DNA from 3 places in the Dactylosporangium sp. NPDC049140 genome. Region 2 is predicted to be linked to each of the others. Evidence: riboswitches for the same ligand, from Rfam matches in the RefSeq annotation. Region 2 holds a riboswitch; each other region holds the start of a gene.

What was found. Region 2 has a riboswitch for cobalamin ahead of AB0B76_RS34480 (ribonucleoside-diphosphate reductase subunit alpha). Riboswitches for the same ligand answer to the same signal wherever they lie in the genome.
Region 1: it holds a riboswitch for cobalamin, as region 2 does, so the genes downstream of both, bluB (5,6-dimethylbenzimidazole synthase) here and AB0B76_RS34480 (ribonucleoside-diphosphate reductase subunit alpha) in region 2, are expected to answer to the same signal.
Region 3: it holds a riboswitch for cobalamin, as region 2 does, so the genes downstream of both, cobN (cobaltochelatase subunit CobN) here and AB0B76_RS34480 (ribonucleoside-diphosphate reductase subunit alpha) in region 2, are expected to answer to the same signal.

What each region holds. Positions count from the first base shown of each region.
Region 1 is NZ_JBEZDS010000006.1:257,607-265,230, forward strand. Features, by position in the region: gene AB0B76_RS13325 (SpoIIE family protein phosphatase) at 1-1,419, shown strand, start outside; gene AB0B76_RS13330 (cobalamin-dependent protein) at 1,416-2,420, shown strand; gene AB0B76_RS13335 (hypothetical protein) at 2,530-3,780, shown strand; gene AB0B76_RS13340 (transglutaminase family protein) at 3,777-4,367, opposite strand; gene AB0B76_RS13345 (TrmH family RNA methyltransferase) at 4,519-5,040, shown strand; gene AB0B76_RS13350 (alpha/beta hydrolase) at 5,050-5,934, opposite strand; cobalamin riboswitch at 5,970-6,174, shown strand; gene bluB (5,6-dimethylbenzimidazole synthase) at 6,211-6,831, shown strand; gene AB0B76_RS13360 (hypothetical protein) at 6,835-7,624, opposite strand, start outside.
Region 2 is NZ_JBEZDS010000027.1:31,378-39,001, forward strand. Features, by position in the region: gene AB0B76_RS34465 (AI-2E family transporter) at 1-291, shown strand, start outside; gene AB0B76_RS34470 (helix-turn-helix domain-containing protein) at 278-997, opposite strand; gene AB0B76_RS34475 (DPP IV N-terminal domain-containing protein) at 1,175-3,433, shown strand; cobalamin riboswitch at 3,489-3,697, shown strand; gene AB0B76_RS34480 (ribonucleoside-diphosphate reductase subunit alpha) at 3,836-6,121, shown strand; gene AB0B76_RS34485 (ribonucleotide-diphosphate reductase subunit beta) at 6,244-7,200, shown strand; gene AB0B76_RS34490 (TIGR03619 family F420-dependent LLM class oxidoreductase) at 7,251-7,624, shown strand, end outside.
Region 3 is NZ_JBEZDS010000012.1:180,903-188,526, forward strand. Features, by position in the region: gene AB0B76_RS21790 (precorrin-2 C(20)-methyltransferase) at 1-831, opposite strand, end outside; gene AB0B76_RS21795 (precorrin-8X methylmutase) at 842-1,462, opposite strand; gene AB0B76_RS21800 (precorrin-3B synthase) at 1,768-2,829, opposite strand; cobalamin riboswitch at 2,866-2,997, shown strand; gene cobN (cobaltochelatase subunit CobN) at 3,033-6,581, shown strand; gene AB0B76_RS21810 (class I SAM-dependent methyltransferase) at 6,578-7,339, opposite strand; gene AB0B76_RS21815 (TetR family transcriptional regulator) at 7,386-7,624, shown strand, end outside.

The sequences.
Region 1 (7,624 bases), on a different contig from region 2:
CTGCTCTGCGACGACGCCGGAACCGTGCTCTACCGCAACGCCGCCGCGGCCGCCCAGCTGCCTGCGGCACATCTCGGTGCGTCGATGCCCGCCGGGCTGGCCGCCCGCCGGGTCGAGCTCGGCGCCGGTCAGGTCGCCTGGTACCTCGAACGGGCGAACGACCACGCGGCATTCCTCGCCACGACCGCGCGGCGCCTCGGCGGCATGCTCAACGCCGACCGGGTGTGCCGGGCCACCGTCGAGCTGGCCGTGTCCTCCTTCGCCGGGTCGGCGCTGCTGGTGCTGCCCACCCGCCGGGGCCGGGCCCGCTGCTGGCACGCGGCCGGCTCCGCGCCGGTACGCCGCGACCAGGTGACCCTCGCCGCGCTGCCCGCCGCCGTGCGCGACACGCTCGACGGCAACCCGGTCGCGCAGCCGTTCCTGTGGCCCGGGGGCACCCCGTTCCTCGGTGGCGCGCCCAACCCGGCCGCGTGGGTGGTGCCGATCCAGGCCGCCGGCGGACCGGCGGCGGCGCTCATCGTCGCCGGGCTCACCGACGTCGACCTCGACGTGCTGCAGGACTTCGCCCAGCGGGTCGGCACCGCGCTGGAGGCCGCGCAGCTCTACGCGCTGCAGTCGCGCGTGGCCGAGACCCTGCAGCAGAGCCTGCTGCCCGAGCCGCCGCCCCCGGTGGGCGGGCTGAGCTGGGGGACCGCCTACCGCCCGGCCCGCTCCACGATGCACATCGGCGGCGACTTCTACGGCGCCCACCCGATCGACGACGGCGCCATGTTCTTCCTCGGCGACGTGTCCGGCAAGGGCGTCGACGCGGCCGTGCTCACCGGGCAGGTGCGCCACAGCCTGCGCGCGCTGCGCCGCGTCGAGGACGACCCGCAGCGGCTGCTGCACGTGCTCAACGACATGCTGCTCGAGGGCCTCGAGAGCACCGGCGAGGGCCGGTTCGCCACCATGGTGCTCGGCACCGCCCAGCCCCGCCCCAGCGGCGGCCTGCGGCTCACCCTGACCGGCGGCGGCCACCTGCCCCCGCTGGTGCTGCGCGCCGACGGCACCGTCGAGGCCGTCGAACTGCGCGGCATGCTCGTCGGCGTCACCGACGATCCCGTGTTCGGCCGGCAGACACTGCACCTGGCCGCCGGCGAGACCTGCCTGCTGTTCACCGACGGCGTGACCGAGGCGCGGGGCGGGCACCGCGGCGACGAGATGTACGGGCTGCGCCGCCTCACCACCGCGCTCTCCGGCTGCTCCGCGATGCCGGCGCCGGCGCTGGCCGAGCGGGTCGAGCAGGTCACGATGGACTGGCTGGGCGGGCGCGAGCACGACGACATCGCGGTGTTCGCGGTGCGGGCCGAGCCGGTGCGCACGGCCCCGCGGCACCTGCACTCCGTACACCACACCACGCGGGCGGCCGTCAGCTCGTGACGGCGTACGACGAGTACCTGAAATGCCTGGCCGACGCCGACGAGGACGGCGCCGTCGACATCGCCGGCGGGCTGCTCGACGACGGGGTCGACCCGGAGCGGGTGCTCCTCGACCTCGTCGCGCCCGCCCAGGAGCAGGTCGGGCAGTGGTGGCAGCGCAACGAGTGGAGCGTCGCCCAGGAGCACGCGGCCACGCACATCAGCGAGCGGGTCGTGGCGGCCGTCGGCAGCATCGCGTCCCGTCGTCGCGCCGCCTCCCGGGGCCGGCTCGTGGTCGCCTGTCTCGACGGGGAGTGGCATGCGCTGCCCGCCCGCCTCGTCGGCGAGGTCCTGCGGCTGCGCGGCTGGCAGATCACCTTCCTCGGCGCGAGCGTGCCGGTGGCGCACCTGGTGTCGTACCTGCACCAGCAGGACGTCGACGCCGTCGCCCTCAGCTGCGCCCTGCCGACCCGCCTGCCGGCCGCCCACCGTGCCGTCCAGGCCTGCCGGCGCGCCGAGGTGCCGCTCATCGTCGGCGGCCGCGGCTTCGGCCCCGACGGCCGCTGGGCCCGCGCGATCGGCGCCCGCTGGGCCCCCGGCGCCGACGGCGCGGCCGACCTGCTCGAAGACCCGGGCGCACTGCTCGCGCCGGCCGCCGAGGCGCTGGCCCACCTCGCCGACGACGAGCACACCGCGCTGCTCAAACGCCGCGGCGACCTCGTGGACGCGGCGGCCGCGGAGCTGCTGCGGGAGTTCCCGCCGATGCGGGAGTACTCGGTCGTCCAGCTCGACGCGACAATGACCGACCTGGCGCACATCGTCGACTTCCTCGCGGCCGCCGTCTACGTCGACGACCCCGAGCTGTTCACGGGATTCCTGGCGTGGACGTCGGAGGTGCTCCACAGCCGTGGCGTGCCCGCGTCCAGCCTGACGATCCCGCTGCGGCAGTACGGCGCGATGCTGTACGACTTCCCCCGGGCCGGCACGATGCTCGCCGCGGGCCTCGCCCAGCTGCCGGCCTAGAGCCGGAAAAGGGCGGCCTTACGGTCGATGGGGCGGCCGTGGCGCGCCTGCCACCGTGATGGGCATGCCGTCCGCCCCCGAACCGGGCCCCGCTGCCACCACCCGCGCCGTGTCGATCTACAGTCTCAGCCCGCGCCTGCCGGCGACCGGTTCGTCGAGCCTCGCCGCGGCGCTCGACCTCGGCTTCCTGCAGCGGTTCGTGCACCACTCGGTAAACCTCTTCCCGAGCGTGTTGCTGGACGCCGAGGCGAAGCCGGCGAAGTTCCGCGGCGGCACGGTCGCGGCCCTCGAACGCCTCCGGACCGTCGTGCTGCGCACCAGCCGCGGCGATCCCGTGCTGATCGTCGAGGCGCACCTGGCCGACACGGCCACCGCCGGCGACATCCTCGCGCACCTGTCGTACATGCACTACGAGCGCGACGAGCTCGCCTACGGCGACGGGCTGCTCCTGGACTGGCTCGCGGTGCGGCTCAAGACCCAGGAGCCGCTGCGCATCGGGTACGCGCACCAGATGGTGTTCGCCGGGGAGTCGCTGACGCACGAGATCATGCACGACGGGCAGCGGCGCGACGGCGCGGTGGAGACGCTCCTGCGCGGTCTCGCCGCCCAGACGTCGGGCCTCGGCGGGCAGGTCGGCGTCCGGCTGCCGGGCCCGCTCAACATCGAGGGCCGCACGTACGTGGCCAACAGCCGCTACGCGACGGTCGTGGCCGGCTGGAGCCCCAGCGTGCAGAACGCGCTGATCTTCGTGGCGCTCACCGTCGTCGCCGCGTTCGGCGTGCTGCGGGGCGCCCGCTCGCTGGCCTTCCACGCCCTCGAACACGACCTGAGCGCGCCCATGACGACGATCGAGGAGGCCCGCGAGCAGCACGCGCGGCTCGCCGCCGACCTCGGCGAGATCCAGCTGGACCTGAGCTTCGGCGTCGAGGCGTACCTCGACAGCGTGCTCATGCCCGACTCGCGCATGGACTCGTTCCGGACCTCCTACCACGAGGTGGTCGGCATCGAGGCCGCCGTCGCCAACACCTCACAGATCGTCGAACGCCTGCGCGCGGTCATCCAGGCGCGCAGCTCGGTCCTGGCCGAGGCGAGCCGCGAACGCGAGGAGCGCCGCGACCGGGTGCTGACCGGCCTGCTGGCCTCGGTGTCGCTGCTGGCGATCCCGTTGACGCTGCTGCTGGCCTTCTTCGGCGTGAGCAGCAGCGACGTCGGCCCCGACCGGTCCATGCTGGACCTCGGGTACTACTGGCCGGTCTATGCGCTGGCCTGGGTCCCGATCGGCGTGATCGTCCTGGTCGGTGTCGTGCTGAGGCGCCGGCTGCGCGAGGCCCGCCCGCGCATGCGCGGCCTGGACCGCTAGGTGCTCAGTTCGCCGGGCAGACCCGCGGTGCGCAGCGTGAGCACGTCGGTCGTGGCGCGCAGCACGGCCAGCACCGCGGGGTCGGCCGCCGCGAACACGGTCGCGTAGTCGCACTCCCCGGCCGCCGCGTCGATCGCGAACGCGAGCCGCGGCCCGTCGAGGGAGAACCGGGCGTCGACGCCGGCCTTGTTCCCGCGCGGATCCTGCCGATGCCACTGCCCATTGAGGTGTACCGCGACCAGCCCGTGCAGCACGAACGTCTCCCCGCCCGCGGCGAGGCGCTGGTAGCACAGCCCGGCCGGCACCCCCTCGGCCCGCAGCAGCGCGGCGAGCAGATGCGACTTGGCGTAACACAGCCCGACCCGGTGCTCGAGCACGTCGGCGGCGCTCACCGTGACCCGCGGGTCCCCGGCGTCGAACGAGTGCCGCACCTCGTCGCGCACGAACTCGTACGCCGCCCGAGCGAACTCCACGTCGCCGGCCCGCCCGGCGCGCAGCCGAGCCGCGGCCGCCCGCACGGCGGGATGGTCGGCCTGCACCACCTCGTCGGCGGCGAGGAACTCCGCGCCCCGATCACCCAACGCCACGGTGGAGACGATACCGCCCGGGCATGATGGGGAGCCGTCCGCCGTCGACCCGGACCGCCCGCGCGGAGGTGCGCGCGGCGCTGCAATGACCTACCCTGGGCAGCGGCCCTGTTGCCGTCGATGGCCCGCGTGCGCCGCGAAGCACGCCCCAATGGTGAGCACCGCCATTCGCGTCCGGACCCCGTCCGAGCTGCGCTCCTCCCGCCGTCCCCGCGCCCACCGCTGCTGGGGACACCTCCTCGCCGCCCCGCTGTGGCCCATGCACGGCGTCAACCTCGGCACCCTCCTGCGCACCTGCGACGCCGTCGGGGCCTGTCTCGTCGTCCCGCGGTACCCCTGGATCGACGAGGCCCTCGCCCGCGGCAACACGCTGCGCCGCCCCGCGTGCGTCCACCGCATCGGCGATCCGCTGCGGTGGCTCGCCGCCGAGCGTGCGGGCGGGAGTCGCATCGTGGGCGTCGAGCTCGCCGAGGAGGCCGTGCGCCTCGCCGACCTGCCCGCCGCGCGCCGGCGCACCGTGATGGTGCTCGGCCACGAGTCGACGGGCATCCCGCCCGAGGCCCTCGACCTGCTCGACGGGGCGGTGGAGATTCCGATGGTGGGCAGCGGCGTGAGCCTGAACGTCGCCGTGGCCGGATCCCTCGTGTTGTACAAACTCGCCGGGCTGCTCTGACGCGGCCGCTCAGCCCGCCGGAGGGGCCGCGAGGACCTCGCGTAGCTTCGCGGCGAACTCCTCCGGCTTGCCGGCGTAGCCGAACTCGCCGCCGAGGAAGCCGCCGTGGTGGCTCGGGAACACGGTGGCCGGCCCGCCCAGGAGGGCGGCCATCGCCTCGGCGGTGCGCGCGGTGTACGTCTGCGCCGACTCCTCGCCCACGCCGATCACGATGCGGGCCGGGGACGCGTTCAGGGCCGCGACATCGGGGCGGTAGTCGGTGACCGCCCACGAGTCCCGCGACAGCAGCGGGTCGTCGCGGGTGCCGTCGTCGGCGGTGGACATGCCGAACATCGCCGGGTCCGGGGCCGGCTGCGCGAAGTACTCCTCCGTGAACTCGCCCCGCCACGAGGTCATGGCGATGAACGCGGCCATGCCCGGGCCGCTGCCGCCGGTCTCGTACGCGTCGTTGAACGCGGCCCGCGCCCGGTCCGCGCCGGCCGCGTCGGGCAGGATCGGGTTGATCGGCGGCTCGTGCGCGACGAGCGTGGCGACGTCGTCCGGGTGGGCGCTCACCCACTCCAGCGCGGTCACCGCGCCGCCGCTGCTGGCGAACACGTCGACCGGGCCGGCGCCGAGGTGCGCGGCGAGCCGGTGCAGGTCGGCGGCCTGCTGCTGCGGCGTGTTGTCGGTCCCGCCGTCGGTGCGGGCGCTGCGGCCCAGGCCGCGCGGGTCGTACGTGACGACGGTGCGGTCCGGGAAGTGCGCGGCGAGCGCGCCGAACCCGTCCGCGGTCATCGGCTGGCCGATCATGAACAGCGGCGGCCGTCCGTCCGCCGGCGGCAGCGGGCCGGTGACGTCGTAGACCAGGTCGGCGCCGGGTACGGCGAGCGTGTGCGTCTGCGTCTGCGTCATGCGCCGAGCCTATTGCCTCCTGGTAGCGTGCGGGCCGGCATCAACTGAAGCGAGGTGCCCCGCCGGCGACGGCGGGGAGAATCGGGAAGCCGGTGAGAATCCGGCACGGGCCCGCCGCGGTGACCGGGGAGCCGCCGCCCACACGTGCACGCGTAGCCACTGGCCCGGAAGGGCTGGGAAGGCGGGCGGAGGGGCGACGATCCGGGAGTCCGAAGACCGGCCTCGCGACCGACGGCCCCGGCCTGTCCCGGGGTGTGAGCGCAGCGGGAGCCTGCCTTGACGCATGACCTGTACGACATCATCAACCGCCGCCGCGACGTGCGCGCCGAGTTCACCGGCGCGCCGGTGCCCGGCGAGGCGCTGGACCGGATCCTGACCGCCGCCCACGCCGCGCCAAGCGTCGGGCTGACGCAGCCGTGGGACTTCATCGTCGTCCGCGACCGCGCGCTGCGCGAGGAGTTCCACGCGCACGTGTCCCGCGAGCGCGACGTGTTCGCCGCGACCCTCGACGCCGAGGCGGCCGCGCGGTTCGCCCGCATCAAGATCGACGGGGTGCTGGAGTCCACGCTCTCGGTCGTGGTCACCTACGATGCGGGGCGCGGCGGCCCCGCGGTGCTGGGCCGCCACGCGATCGCCGACGCCGGGCTGTACTCGGTGTGCCTGGCGATCCAGAACCTCTGGCTCGCGGCCACCGCCGAGGGCCTCGGCCTGGGCTGGGTCTCCTTCTACCGCGAGGAGTTCCTGCGCGGCCTGCTCGGCATTCCGGCCGGCGTACGGCCCGTGGCGTGGCTCTGCCTGGGCCCGGTGAGCCGGAGCCACGACGTGCCCGACCTGGAGCGCCACGGTTGGCGCCGGCGCTCCCCGCTGGACCAGGTCCGGCACGAGGACCGCTGGTAGGGCTCAGACCGGGCGCCAGTCGGGGACCTCGTCCGTCGTCGCGCCGGAGGTGACCTGGGCGTTGCCGGTGCCGTCGGGGCGGATCGTGAAGATGTGCCCCCAGGCCTCGTCGTCGTCCAGGTCGCAGTACGCGATCCGGGTCCCGTCGGGGGACCAGGCCGGCATCGTGTGGTGGGAGTCGCTGCCCGCCCGGGGCCTGGTCACCAGCTTCGCCCGCCCGGCCCCCGACGCCGCGGTGCGGTAGATCCCGCCGCCGTAGCCGCTGCCCACGACGAACCGCCCGAACGCGAGCTGGGTGCCGTCCGGCGACCAGTCCGGGCGGGAGTCGTACACCCCGGCGGCGGGCGCGGTGACCGCCGTCGCCGACAGCGTCACCGGGTCGAGCGCAACCAGGCTGCTGCCGCCGGCGGCCAGGTCGACGGCGTAGGCGATCCTCGTGCCGTCCGGCGACCACACCGGCGTGTGCTCGGCGACGCCGGCGGTGCCGGTCAGGTCCGTCAGGTCGGCGCCGTCGACGTCGATGACGCAGATGTCGGTGTCGCCGCCCGACCAGCACTCGTAGACCAGCCGGGTGCCGTCCGGCGACCAGGCCGGGGCGGACGCCGTACCGCTGAACCGCACGACGGCCAGCCCGCCGCCGTCGGCGTCCATCACCCACAGCTGGTCCGCGCCGGCCCCGTAGCGCCGGAACGCGATGTGCGCGCCGTCGGCGGACCAGGCCGGGTCCCGGTCCTCGACCGCCGGGGAGGCGGTGAGGTCGGTCAGGCCCTTGCCGGAGGAGGTGACCGTGTAC
Region 2 (7,624 bases):
TCCACGACCGCGGGCATCATCGTGATCGTCTTCTTCGTCGTGTACCAGCAGCTGGAGAACCACCTGCTGCAGCCGGTGATCCTCTCGCGAACGGTCAAGCTCAACCCGCTCACGGTGCTGATCGCCATCCTCGCCGGCGTCGACCTGGCCGGCATCCTGGGCGCGCTGCTGGCCATCCCCGTCGCCGGGATGATCCAGATCATCGTGCGCGACGTCTGGGACACCCACCGCGGCGGCCTCAAGCCCGCGGCGACGGTCGGCGAGGACCGTACCCCGGCTAGTCCTTCCTGAGGATCTCCCGGCCCTGCTCGGCGGCGCGGCTGATGCTCTCGCCGACGAAGTCGACGAAGTCGGCGATGTTCGCCAGCCGGGCCGCGGCCGGGCTGTCGGGGCCGAGGACCTCCACGCCCTGCCGGGCGGTCTCGGCGAGGCGGGCGTTGGCGCGGACGGTGGCCATCATCGACTGGTACCAGACGTCGTCGTCGACGATGTACCGCTCGCGGCGCCGCTCGTCGCGGTCGCGGCGCACGAGGCCCTGGCGCTCCAGGAAGGCGACCGCCTTGGAGACCGACGCCGGGCTGACCTGGAGGCGCGCGACGAGCCCGGCCGCGGTGAGGCTGCCCGCATCGGTGGTGTAGAGGCAGGTCAGGACCCGGGCCATCATCCGGGGCAGCCCCGACTGCATCAGGAACGTCGTGAACCGCTCCTCGTAGTCGCGCACGGCCCCGGCGTCGCGGCCGCGGGGCGGTTCCGGCCGCGGACCGCGCGGCGCCGTCGGCCGGCGCCGGTGGGCGCGCTGCTCGGTGGCCCGGTGGGCCGGCTCGGCGCGGTAGGCGGTGGGGCCGCCGTTGCGCATCACCTCGCGGGTGATCGTCGACGTGGGCCGGGCGAGGCGCCGGGCGATCTCCGCGTAGGCGAGCCCCTCGGCCACGCCCAGCGCGATCTGCTGCCGGTCCTGCTGGCTGAGCCGCACCGCGGTCTCCCTCCGCCTCGTCACCGTGGGCGAGCTTAGCGTTCACCGCCCAGTCAACGCAACGGCCGTTGCGTTGATTACTCAGCCGTCGCAATGAAATTGCGGCCGTGACCTGCGATTATGTGGAGCTGTCGTTGCCCAATCAATGAACGCAACGTAGCGTTTCCGCTGTCAGAAACCACGAGGACGGGGACGGCGGACATGAGCACCGAGCAGCACTACCGGACGGCCGAACAACTCCTGCGCCGCCCGGCGTACCCCGGCGAGCTCGTCGCCGGTGACAAGATCAGGCCGCAGTGGGTCGACGGCGGGTTCTGGTACACCGCGAACGGCCACTTCCTGCGCGTCGACCCGGCCGCGGGCATCCGCGAGCCCTTCTTCGACCACGACCGGCTCGCCGCCGCCCTGGCCGCGGCGGCCGGTCAGCCGGTCGACCCGGAGGCGCTGCCGTTCGCGGCGATCGTGCCCGCCGGCGACGCCGTGGAGTTCTTCGCGCTCGGCGAGTACTGGCGCTGCGACCTGGACGGCTACGCCTGCGAGCGGGCCACGTTCACGCCGCCGGGCAGCCCCCTCGAGGTGCCGTCGCCCGACGGGACGGTCGCGGTGTCGCGGCGCGGGCACGACCTGTGGGCCCGCTCCCGCGCCGACGGCCGCGAGTGGGCGCTGACCACCGACGGCGAGGCCCACTACGGGTACGGCAGCGGCCCCGAAAGCACCGGCAACGCCACGCTGCTGCGCAAGATCGGCCTGCCGCACCTGCCGCCGGCGACCGCCTGGTCGCCGGACTCGAGCCGGGTGCTGGCCCACCGCACCGACGAGCGCCACGTGCGCGAGACCCACCTCGTCGAGGCCCGGCCGGCCGACGGCGGCCCGCCGCGCACGCACCCGCAGCGGTACGCCTACCCCGGCGACGAGCATCTCCCGCTCGCCGAGCTCGTGGTGCTGGACGTCGCGACCGGCACGGTGGTCCGCGCGCAGACCGAGCCCCTGCTCATGCCGCAGCTGTCACCCATCATGATCAAGTGGGCCTGGTGGGCCGCGGACGGCTCGGCCGTGTACTTCCTCGGCCAGCCCCGCGACCGCCACACCCTCGCGCTGCACCGCCTGGACCCGGCCACCGGCGCCGTCACCACCGTGCTCAGCGAGGCCGGCGCGACCCGGGTGGAGCCCAACCAGTGGGCCTACGAGCCGCCGATCGTGCGCGTGCTGGCCGACGAGGTGCTGTGGTACTCCCAGCGTGACGGCTCCGGCCACCTGTACCGCTACGACCGGCACACCGGCGCGCCGCTGGGCCGGGTCACCTCCGGGCCCTGGTCGGTGCGGCAGATCCTGCACGTCGACGAGGCGGAGCGCACGGTGTACTTCACCGCCGCCGGCCTCGTCGAGGCCGACCCGTACCGGCGCACCGTGTGCCGGGCCGGCCTGGACGGCACCGGCTTCGCCCGGCTCACCGACGACGAGCTCGACCACGTCGTGACGCTGCCCGGGCACCGGGGGTACTTCGTCGACAGCGCGTCCACGGTGGACACCGCGCCGGTGACCACCGTCCGCGACTGGACCGGGCGCGTGCTGGTCGAGCTCGAGCGGGCCGACATCACCCGGCTCGAGGCCACCGGCTGGACCCCGCCCGAGCGCTTCCGCGTCAAGGCGGCCGACGGCGTGACGGACGTCTACGGGGTGCTGTACCGCCCGCACGGCTTCGACCCCGCGCGCCGCTACCCGGTCGTGGACAGCCTCTACCCGGGCCCGCAGGTCGGCCGGGTCGAGCCCGGCTTCGACCCCGGCGGCATGGGCCTGGACGCCGAGCCCCTCGCCGCGCTCGGGTTCGTGGTCGTCGCGCTCGACGGGCGCGGCACCCCGGGGCGCGGCAAGGCCTTCCACGACGCCTCCTACGGCCGCCTCGGCGACGCCGGGGGCCTGGCCGACCACGTCGCCGCGCTGCGGCAACTCGCCGCAGACCGGCCGTGGATGGACCTCGACCGGGTCGGCGCGTTCGGGCACTCCGGCGGCGGGTTCGCCGCGGCGCGGGCGATGCTGGACTTCCCCGAGGTGTACCGGGCCGGCGTCGCGCTGGCCGGCTCGCACGACGCCCGCTGCTTCAACGCCGGCTTCGTGGAGTCCTACGACGGCGCGGACGACCCGGACGCCTGGGCCCGGACGTCCAATGTGGACCTTGCCGCCCGGCTGGCCGGCCCGCTGCTGCTCGTCCACGGCGAGCTCGACGACCAGGTCCATCCGGACCACACGCTGCGCCTGGCCGACCGGCTCATCGCCGCGGACAAGGACTTCGAGCTGCTCATCGTGCCCGGGGCCGAGCACACGTTCCTGGACTGCCTCGCGTACGTGCGCAAGCGCTGCTGGGACTTCCTGGTGCGCGAGCTGATGGGCACCCCGCCGCCCGCCTACCGCCCCGCCGCCATCCCGGTCGGCCCGGAGATGCTCGCCGAGATGTTCGCCTGAGCCGCGACACGCCGACACGACATCTGGTGTTTCCAATTCTCGGGCGGCCCTATATATAGTGATGACCACAGCTGGTTCGGCCGCCCGCCCAGGGCGGCCGAGGCAAGAGGGAACCCGGTGCGAGTCCGGGACTGCCCCGCAGCGGTCAGTGGGAACGATCGCCGTCATGTGCACTGGGCCCGATCAGGCCTGGGAAGCGACGGTCAGTAGGCATGCGCTCGGCGCCCACGAGTCCGAAGACCTGCCAGCGCGCCGCGCACCGCCCGGTGCGCGGCGGTCGAAGGCCGCGCGGGACGGCCGACGCCACGAGCCGGACCCTGGCCGCATGCCGCCGCAGGGGTCCCGGCGGCGTCTCCGCGCGCTCCTTCGGCCCTCCGACCTGAGGCGAGAAAGGGCACGCGGATGCAGGTACGCAAGCGCAACGGCGACACCGAGGCCGTTGACGTGAACAAGATCGTGCGCGCGGTCGAGCGGTGGGCCGGTGACCTGGACGAGGTCGACCCGCTGCGCGTCGCGACCCGCACGATCAGCGGGCTGTACGACGGGGCGAGCACCGCCGAGCTGGACAAGCTGTCGATCCAGACGGCGGCGGAGCTCATCGGGGAGGAGCCGCAGTACTCGCGGCTGGCCGCGCGGCTGCTGGCCGCGTACGTGGACAAGGAGGTGCGCGGCCAGGGCGTCGCGAGCTTCAGCCAGTCGATCCGCTACGGCCACCAGCTCGGCCTGATCGGCGACGACACCGCCGCGTTCGTCGCAGCGAGCGCGCGCAAGCTCGACGACGCCGTCGACCTCGACGGGGACCTGCGGTTCGAGTACTTCGGCCTGCGTACGGTCGCCGACCGCTACCTGCTGCGCCACCCCGAGGCCCGCCTGGTCGTGGAGACGCCGCAGTACTGGCTGCTGCGCGTGGCCTGCGGCCTGTCGCAGACCCCGGGCGAGGCGATCGGGTTCTACCGCCTCATGTCCTCCCTGGCCTACCTCCCGAGCTCCCCGACGCTGTTCAACTCCGGCACCCGGCACACGCAGATGTCGTCGTGCTTCCTCGTCGACTCGCCCCGGGACGAGCTCGACTCCATCTACGAGCGCTACCACCAGGTCGCGCGGCTGTCGAAGTTCTCCGGCGGCATCGGGATCTCGTGGTCGCGCGTGCGCGGGCGGGGCGCACTCATCCGCGGCACCAACGGGATATCCAACGGCATCGTGCCCTTTCTCAAGACGCTTGACGCGGGTGTCGCCGCGGTGAACCAGGGCGGGCGGCGCAAGGGCGCGGCGTGCGTGTATCTGGAGCCGTGGCATCCGGACGTCGAGGAGTTCCTGGAGCTGCGGGACAACACCGGCGAGGACGCCCGCCGCACCCACAACCTCAACCTCGCCAACTGGGTGCCGGACGAGTTCATGCGCCGCGTCGAGGCCGACGGCGACTGGTCGCTGATCGACCCCACCGACGCCCCCGAGCTGCCGGACCTCTACGGCGAGGCGTTCGACGCGGCCTACCGCGCGGCCGAGAAGAAGGCGGTGCGCACCGTCAAGGCCCGCGATCTCTACGGCCGCATGATGCGCACCCTCGCCCAGACCGGCAACGGCTGGATGACGTTCAAGGACCGCGCCAACGCCCTGTCGAACCAGACCGGCGGCCCGCGCAACACCATCCACCTGTCGAACCTGTGCACCGAGATCCTCGAGGTCAGCAGCGACGACGAGACCGCCGTGTGCAACCTCGGCTCGATCAACCTCGGCGCGCACGTGACGGCCGCGGGCGTCGACTGGGAGCGGCTGCGGGAGACGGTCCGCACCGCCGTGGTCTTCCTCGATCGCGTCATCGACATCAACTACTACCCTTCGCGGCAGGCGGGGGCGTCCAACCCGCGGTGGCGGCCGGTCGGCCTCGGCCTGATGGGCCTGCAGGACGCCTTCTTCGCGCTGAAACTACCGTTCGACTCGGAGGCCGCGCGGGCGTTGTCCACAGCGGTGCAGCAGGAAATTCTGCTCACCGCACTGGAGACGTCGGCGGATCTGGCCGCGCGGTTCGGCCCGCACCCGGCGTACGCCGAGACCAGAGCGGCCGCGGGCGTGCTGCACCCGGACCTGTGGGGCGTTACCACGGATGACGAGCGCTGGGCCGCGCTGCGCACACAGATCGCGGAAAACGGCCTGCGTAACTCGCTGCTCGTGGCGATCGCGCCCACCGCGACCATCGCCTCGATCGCCGGCTGCTACGAATGCATCGAGCCCCAGGTGTCCAACCTGTTCAAGCGCGAGACGATGTCGGGCGAGTTCCTGCAGATCAACTCGTACCTGGTGCGCGAGCTCAAGACCCGCGGCCTCTGGACGCCGGAGGTCCGCGAGCAGATCAAGCGCGCCGAGGGCTCGGTGCAGGGCATCGGCGAGCTGCCGGCCGACGTCCGCGACCTGTACCGAACCGCGTGGGAGCTGCCGCAGCGCGCCCTGATCGACCTGGCCGCCGCGCGGGCGCCGTACATCGACCAGTCGCAGTCGCTGAACCTGTTCATGAGCGCGCCAACGATCGGCAAGCTCTCCTCGATGTACCTGCACGCCTGGAAGTCCGGCCTGAAGACCACCTACTACCTGCGCTCCCGCCCGGCGACGCGCATCCAGCAGGCGACGGTCCCGCTCATCGCGGTGGCCTGCTCCCTGGAGAACCCCGAGTCGTGCGAGGCCTGCCAGTGAGCGGCCCGGAGCGCAGCGGAGGGGCCGCTCACCAGAGGCTCAGCCTTCTCGCGCCGGTACCGGAGCCTGCGGAGGTGCCGTCGCGCCTGTTGAACCCCGGCCTGGACCTGACCCTGCGGCCCATGCGGTACCCGCGCTTCTTCGACCGGTACAAGGACGCCATCAAGAACACGTGGACCGTCGAGGAGGTGGACCTGCACAGCGACCGCCCGGACCTGGACCGGCTGACCCCGGCCGAGCGGCACCTGGTCTCGCGGCTGGTCGCCTTCTTCGCCACCGGGGACACGATCGTGGCGAACAACCTCGTGCTGAACCTGTACCAGCACGTGAACTCGCCGGAGGGCAGGCTGTACCTCTCGCGCCAGCTGTTCGAGGAGGCCGTGCACGTCCAGTTCTACCTGAACCTGCTCGACACCTACGTACCCGACGAGGCCGAGCGCTTCGCGGCCTTCGCGGCCGTGGACAACATCCCGTCGATCGCGCGCAAGGCGGCATTCTGCTTCAAGTGGATCGACTCGGTCTTCGCGCTGCGCTCGCTGCAGACCCGCGACGACCGGCGCGCCTTCCTGCTCAACGTCATCTGCTTCGCCGCGTGCATCGAGGGCCTGTTCTTCTACGGCGCCTTCGCGTACGTGTACTACCTGCGCTCGCGCGGCCTGCTGCACGGCCTCGCCTCGGGCACCAACTGGGTGTTCCGCGACGAGTCGATGCACATGGCGTTCGCCTTCGACGTCGTGGACACCGTCCGCGCCGAGGAGCCGGACCTGTTCGACGACACGATGGCCGCGCAGGTGCGCGACATGCTGGCCGAGGCGGTCGAGTGCGAGGTCCAGTTCGCCGCGGACCTGCTGGAGCAGGGCGTCTCGGGCCTGTCCCTGACGGACATGCGCGAGTACCTGCAGCACGTGGCCGACCGCCGGCTGGCGACCCTGGGCATCGAGCCGCTGTACGGCAGCCGCAACCCGTTCGCGTTCATGGAGCTGCAGGACGTCCAGGAACTGTCCAACTTCTTCGAACGCCGGGTCTCGGCCTACCAGCACGGCGTGACGGGCACGGTGACCTTCGACGACGACTTCTGACCCCGCGAGCGTGTCTTCCTAATCAAGCAAGCGCTTGGTAGCCTCGCCGCATGCGGTGCGGCATTCTCAGCCCGGTCGTCTTCCGGCCCCCGGGGCAGAGCAGCGACTGGGAGGCCGGGGCCGGGCCGGCCGAGCTCGTCCGGATCGCCGAGGCGGCCGACCGGCTCGGCTACCACCATCTCACCTGCAGCGAGCACGTCGGCGTGCCGGACCGGATCGCCGCGCGCGCCGGCGGCACGTACTGGGACCCGCTGGCCACCCTGAGCTTCCTCGCGGCGCGCACGACGAGCATCCGGCTCGCCACCCACGTGCTCGTCCTCGGGTACCACCACCCGCTGGCGATCGCCAAGAGCTACGGCACCCTGGACCTGCTCAGCGGCGGCCGGGTCGTCCTCGGGCTCGGGGTCGGCAGCCTGCGCGAGGA
Region 3 (7,624 bases), on a different contig from region 2:
GGCCTGGGCCTCGGGCGTGAGCCAGTCGCGCCCGCCCGGGCCGAGGCCGACGACGACCACCTCGCCCAGGGGTGCCGGCGCGGGCCGCTCGGCCAGGGCCGCGGCGGTCTCGTCGTGCACGCGGGAGGGCAGCAGGGCGATGGAGAAGTACGGCACCGAGCCCGCGTCGACCTCGGCCAGCGGGGCGGCGCGCTCGCCGGCGGTGGTGGCGCGCTCGACGTACCAGGCGTCGTCGAGCCGGCCCGCCCGCTCGAGCGCGTCCCGCACCTTGCCGAACGTGCGGCCCAGCTTCAGCACCGCCGCCGAGTCGGTGGCGGCGAGGCGCTCGGCGAGCACCTCCTCGGGCAGGGTGCCGGGCAGCACGGTGAGCACCTCGTCGCGCTCGACGAGCGGGCGGCCGAGCACCGCCGCGGCGGCGGCCACGGACGTCACGCCCGGGACGACCTCGGTGGGGTAGCGCTGCCGCAGTCGCTTGTGCATGTGCATGTAGGAGCCGTAGAACAGCGGGTCGCCCTCGCAGAGCACGGCCACGTCCCGGCCCGCGTCGAGGTGTGCGGCCAGCCGCGCCGCCCACGCGTCGTAGTGCTCCTCGATGACGCCCCGGTAGTCGGGCGTGTCCTCGGTCGTCACCGGGTAGACGAGGGCCTCCTCGATCTGCTCCGGGCGCAGGTACGGCGCGGCGATCGCGCGGGCGATGCTGCGGCCGTGGCGGGCGCTGTGGTAGGCGACGACGGGCGCCGCGGCGATCAGCCGGGCCGCCTTCACCGTCATCAGCTCGGGGTCCCCGGGCCCGAGACCTACGCCGTACAGCCGTCCACTGTCCTCGCTCATGCTGCGCCACTCATTCCGATTCGCTCGCGATCGCGTTGACGGCGGCGGCCGTCATCGCGCTGCCGCCCCGGCGGCCGTGCACCACCAGGTGCTCGAGGCCGGACGCGGCCAGCGCCGCCTTCGACTCGGCGGCGCCGATGAACCCGACCGGGATGCCGATCACCGCGGCGGGTGTGCCGGCCCCCTCGGCGACCAGCTCCAGCAGCCGGAACAGGGCGGTGGGGGCGTTGCCGACGGCCACCACGGCGCCGTCGATGCGGCCCCGCCAAAGCTCGAGCGCGGCCGCGCTGCGCGTGTTGGCCAATTCTAGAGCCAGCGGCGGTACCGCCGGATCGCGCAGCGTGCACACGACCTCGTTGTCCCGGGGCAGCCGCGCGCGGGTCACCCCCGACGCGACCATCTCGGCGTCGCAGAGGATCGGCGCGCCCGACCGCAGGGCGGCGCGCGCGGCCGCGACGACGCCGGGGGAGTAGCCGACGTCGGCGGGCAGGTCGACCATGCCGCAGGCGTGGATCATGCGGACCGTGACCCGGGCCACGTCGTCCGGCAGCCCGGACAGGTCGGCCTCGGCCCGGATGGTGGCGAACGAGCGCCGGTAGATCTCGGCCCCGTCGCGGATGTACCCGCTCACGCCGTCACCTCCGCAGGCTCCGGCGCCGGCGCGACAAAGCTGTGCCCATGGTGAGCGGCCCCAACGCCCAGTCTGGCTCGATGTCGCTTCGCGGAGATCGACCCAGACCGGGCGCCGCTTCGCTCCGGACCGCTCACGCCGCCACCTCCGCAGGCTCCGGCGACGGCGCGACAACACTGAGCCCATGGTGAGCGGCCCCTCCGCTCCGCTCCGGACCGCTCACGCCGTCACCTCCGCAGGCTCCGGCGACGGCGCGACAACACTGAGCCCATGGTGAGCGGCCCCTCCGCTCCGCTCCGGACCGCTCACGTCACGCTCCGGCGGTAGCCCGCGCCCGTCGCCAGCATCTCCACGTGCCTTCCCTTCGGCGCGCCGCACCGGCGCTCGCATCCGACCCAGTGCGCCGGCTCGTGCGTGCCCGCGGCCACCGCGGCCCGGGCGTCCGCGCGGACGTCGGCGAGCGCCTTGGCGCAGCCCGGCCGGCCGGCGCACGCGGTCACCCCGGCCCACGGCGAGGCGGGGTCGGCGACGAGTCCGGACGCCACAGCGTCGGACATCGCCGGAGCCGGGACCACGACGGTCCGCCACGGCGTGACGATGATCTCTTCCGCCGCGGCCGCGAGCGTCGCCGACTGGGCCGCGGTGAGCAGCCCGAGCGGCACGACGAGCACCGCGGACGAGCCGTGGATCCCGGGCTCGGGCGCGTCCGAGCGCGCGAGCCGGACGGTCGCGAGTCCGGTGCCGAGCCGCGCGGCGACCCGGGCCGGGCCGTCGGCCAGCTCGGCGAGCCGCCACGCGTTGGCGCCCTGCGCGGCCCGCTCGGCCAGGAAGGCCTCCGCGGCGCGTACGAGCAGCTCGGGGCCGCCGTGAAGCTCAGTGGGTACACCCGCCAGAACCAACCGGGAACCGTGTCGGCCCACGTCGCCGAGCAGCGGCGTCACGTCGCCGCGGCCGTCATCGATCGTGGCCAGGAACCGGCCCGGCAGCGCCGCGAGGGCGGGCGAGGCGCACAGCAGCGCGTCGAGCTCGGCGACCAGCGGGCGGACCGCGGCGCCCAGCGGGCTGGCGACGATGTTGCGGACCCGCTCGTGGGTGGCCGAGGGCAGCAGGCCGGCGTCGGTCAGGCGGGCCGCCAGCTCGTGCTCGGCGCCCGGCCGCAGCGCCCTGACCTGCACGTTCCCGCGGGAGGTGAGCTCCAGGGCGGGGTCCCCGAGCTCGGCCGCGGCGGCGCCCAGGACCGCGAGCTGGGCCCCGGTGATCCGCCCGCCGGGCAGCCGGACGCGCGCCAGCCCGCCGTCGGCGGCCGCGTGGACCTGCACGGCGCCGGGGCACCGGTCGGGGGCGTCGCGTCCGCTGGGAGCCTGCACGGGGCGGATACTACCTGCGCTTGACGGCGCCCAGGCTCGTCCTGAAGAGTTGGCGGCGCTGTACAACGGCGATGTGGGAGGAACCCGGTGCGAGTCCGGGACGGTCCCGCCACTGTGACCGGAGACGATCCGGGAGCCAGGATACTTTCCGTCGCCGGACCCAACCCACCGTCTTGGGGCGCGGACCCCGAGGGAGGACCGGCGTGATCCTGCTGCTGTCGACGTCCGACACCGACCTGCTCAGCGCGCGGGCCAGCGGCGCCGGCTGGCGCCTGGCCAACCCGTCGCGGACCACCGTGGACGACCTGCCCGGGCTGGCCGCGGGCGCCGAGCTGATCGTGGTGCGGTTCCTGGGGGCGTACCGCGACTGGCAGGACGGCCTCGACACGCTGCTCGCCACCGGGCTCCCGGTGGTGATCCTCGGCGGCGAGCAGGCCCCCGACGCCGAGCTCATGAGCCACTCCACGGTGCCGGCCGGCCTCGCCGCGCAGGCCCACGCCTACCTGGCCTTCGGCGGCCCGGCCAACCTCGCCGAGCTGCACCGCTTCCTCTCCGACACGGTCCTGCTCACCGGCCACGGCTTCGCCGCCCCGGTCGAGACGCCCGTGTGGGGCGTGCTGGAGCGCACGGCCGCGCCGGTCGACGGGCCGACCGTGGCCGTCATCTACTACCGGGCCCACCACGTGGCCGGCAACACCGCGTTCGTCGAGGGCCTGTGCACCGCGCTGGAGGCCGAGGGCGCCCGCCCGCTGCCGGTCTTCGCCGCGTCGCTGCGCACCGCCCCGCCCGAGCTGCTCGACACCCTGCGCCGGGCCGACGCGCTCGTCGTGACCGTGCTCGCGGCCGGCGGCACCCGCCCGGCCGACGCGCAGGCCGGCGGCGAGGACGAGGCCTGGGACGTCGGCGCGCTCGCCGCGCTCGACGTGCCGATCCTGCAGGGGCTGTGCCTGACCAGCAGCCGCGAGACGTGGGACGGCAATGACGACGGGCTGTCGCCGCTGGACACCGCGACCCAGGTCGCCATCCCGGAGTTCGACGGGCGGCTCATCACGGTCCCGTTCTCGTTCAAGGAGGTCGACGAGGACGGCCTGACCGTCTACGTCGCCGACCCGGAGCGGGCGGGGCGCGTGGCCGGGATCGCCGCGGCCCACGCGCGGTTGCGGCGCCTGGCCAACGCGGACAAGCGGATCGTCGTGATGCTGAGCGCGTACCCGACGAAGCACTCCCGGATCGGCAACGCCGTCGGCCTCGACACGCCCGCCAGCGTGGTGCGGCTGCTGGCGGCGCTGCAGGAGCGCGGGTACGACCTCGGGGAGGGCTTCCCGTCCGACGGTGACGCGCTCATCCACGAGCTCATCGCGGCCGGTGGGCAGGACGTCAACTGGCTCACCGAGGAGCAGCTACAGGGCAACCCGGTCCGCATTCCGGCTTCGGCCTATGTCTCGTTCTTCAACGGCCTGGACGAGGGCCTCCGGGCCGGGATGGAGCGGCACTGGGGCCCGGCGCCCGGCGAGCTGTTCGTCGACCCGTCCGACGGCGCCATCGTGCTCGCGGCGCTGCGGCGGGGCAACGTGGTGGTGATGGTGCAGCCGCCGCGCGGCTTCGGCGAGAACCCGGTCGCCATCTACCACGACCCCGACCTGCCGCCCTCGCACCACTACCTGGCCGCGTACCGGTGGCTGGCCGACGAGTTCGGCGCCCACGCGGTCGTGCACGTCGGCAAGCACGGCAACCTCGAGTGGCTGCCGGGCAAGACGGTCGGGATGTCGGCCGGCTGCGGCGCGGACGCGGCCCTGGGCAACCTGCCGCTCATCTACCCGTTCCTCGTCAACGACCCGGGCGAGGGCACCCAGGCCAAGCGCCGCGCGCACGCCACGCTCGTGGACCACCTGGTGCCGCCGATGGCCCGCGCCGACTCGTACGGCGACATCGCCCGCCTGGAGCAGCTGCTCGACGAGCACGCCACGATCGCCGCGCTCGACCCGGCCAAGCTGCCGGCGATCCGGGCCCAGATCTGGACCCTGATCCAGGCGGCCAAGCTCGACCACGACCTGGGCCTGGACGACCGGCCGCACGACGCCGAGTTCGACGACTTCCTGCTGCACGTCGACGGCTGGCTGTGCGAGGTCAAGGACGTGCAGATCCGCGACGGGCTGCACATTCTGGGCCAGGCGCCGTCCGGCGAGGCCCGCGTCGACCTCGTCCTGGCCATGCTCCGGGCCCGGCAGATGTGGGGCGGCCAGGTCGCCGCGCTGCCCGGGCTGCGCGAGGCGCTCGGCCACGACGAGTCCACTGTGGACCGGGCGGCCGTCGACGACGTCGAGGCGCGGGCGCGGGCGCTGGTCGCCGCCATGGAGGGACGAAACTGGTCCTCAGCCGATTTTTCGGATATTTCCGATAATCCGGAAGTTGTACGAGTTCTGCGCTTCGCGGCCGAGGAGATCGTGCCGCGCCTGGAGCGCACCACCGACGAGCTCACCATGGTGCTGCACGCGCTCGACGGCGGCTACGTGCCCGCCGGGCCCAGCGGCTCGCCGCTGCGCGGGCTCATCAACGTGCTGCCGACCGGCCGCAACTTCTACTCCGTGGACCCCAAGGCCGTCCCCTCGCGGCTCGCCTGGGAGACGGGGCAGGCCATGGCCGACTCGCTGCTCGCGCGGTACCGCGCCGACCACGGCGACTGGCCCCGCTCGGTCGGGCTGTCGATGTGGGGCACCAGCGCCATGCGCACCGCCGGCGACGACATCGCCGAGGCGCTCGCCCTGCTCGGCGTCCGTCCGGTGTGGGACGAGGCGTCGCGCCGGGTCACCCGGCTCGAGCTCATCGACCCGGCCGAGCTGGACCGGCCGCGCATCGACGTGACCATGCGCATCTCCGGCTTCTTCCGCGACGCCTTCCCGCACGTGGTGGCGCTGCTGGACGACGCCGTCCAGCTGGCCGCCGCGGCCGACGAGCCGGTCGACGTGAACTTCGTCCGGGCGCACGTCGCGGCCGACGTCGCCGAGCACGGCGACGAGCGGCGGGCGACCCTGCGCGTCTTCGGCTCCAAGCCCGGCGCCTACGGGGCCGGCATCCTGCCGCTCATCGACAGCCGGAACTGGCGCGACGACCGCGACCTCGCCGAGGTCTACGCGGTCTGGGGCGGCTACGCGTACGGCCGCGGCGTCGACGGGATCGCGGCGCGGACCGACATGGAGGGCGCCTACAAGCGGATCAGCGTGGCGGTCAAGAACACCGACACGCGCGAGCACGACATCGCCGACTCCGACGACTACTTCCAGTACCACGGCGGCATGGTGGCGACCGTGCGTGCACTGACCGGGCGGGCCCCCGCGGCGTACGTCGGCGACAGCACGAACCCGGACGCCGTGCGGACCCGGACGCTCAGCGAGGAGACCGCGCGGGTCTTCCGGGCCCGGGTGGTCAACCCGCGCTGGCTCGCCGCGATGCGCCGGCACGGGTACAAGGGGGCGTTCGAGCTCGCGGCCACGGTCGACTACCTGTTCGGCTTCGACGCCACCGCCGGGGTCGTGGCGGACTGGATGTACGAGAAGCTGGCCGAGTCCTACGTGTTCGACCCGGACAACCAGAAGTTCCTGACCGAGTCGAACCCGTGGGCGCTGCACGGCATCACCGAGCGCCTGCTGGAGGCGGCCGAGCGGGGCCTGTGGGAGCACCCCGAGCCGTCTACTTTGGACGGACTGCGCGAGGTGTACCTCCAGACGGAGGGCGACCTCGAGGACGACGCCTAGGGCCGCCGGTGCGCCGCGGCGACGACGGTGCTGTAGCGCACGACGAACGCGTCCGGGGTCCGGATGCCGGCGAGCACCGCGCTCAGCGTCGCGGGCGGCAGCCGGTTGACGAAGCCGGACGTCGACAGCTGCTCGAGCCAGTCCGCGCGGGTGTACTCGCGCTCCCACGGCAACGTCCACGGCTCCGGGTCGGTGAACGCGTTCGTGGCGCGCAGGCCGTCGGCGGCCCGGTCGGCGAGCGGGCGGTAGGCCTCGCCGCCGAACGAGAACCGCGGCGGCAGCGGCACGTGGCCCCGCAGGGCCTCCGCGGTGGCCTCGGCGACCTCCGGCGGCGGCTCGACGCCGTTCCAGAACAGGGCGACGAGCCCGCCCGGCCGCAGCGCCCGCGCCACGGCGGCCGCGCCCGCGCCGGGCTCGACCCAGTGCCACGTCTGCCCGGCGACGACGGCGTCGAAGACGCGCCCGGCCGGGTCCCACTCCTCGATCTTCGCGACCTCGACCTCGAGGCCCTGGCGGCGCGCGACCTCGGCCATGCGCTCGTCGGGGTCGACGCCGAGCACGGTGCGCCCGGCCGCCCGCAGCTGCCGGGCGACGATGCCGGTGCCGCAGCCGACGTCGAGCACGGATGTTCCGGGACTCTGCGCGACGATGCGCTCGATGAGGGCGTCGGGGTAGCCGGGGCGGGCCCGGTCGTAGCGCTCGGCGTCGGCGCCGAAGGACTCCGCGACCGCTCGCTGCTCGTGCGGTAGAGTGGGCATGTGCCCACGCTAATGGGCAAGCGCCCACTTAGCAAGGGAGTTCGGCATGCCGACCGGGGTCGCCATCCGTGACGTCCGCGAGCAGCTCTTCGAGGCCGCGGACCGGGTTCTGCTGCGCGACGGCCCGAGCGGCCTGACGAGCCGCGCCGTCACGACGGAGGCCGGGGTGGCGAAGGGCGTGCTGCACAAGCACTTCGCGGACTTCGACGACTTCCTGGCGTCGTTCGTGCTCGACCGGGTGGACCGCATGGCCCCGCAGGCCCTGGCCCTGCGCTCGGCGGCGGG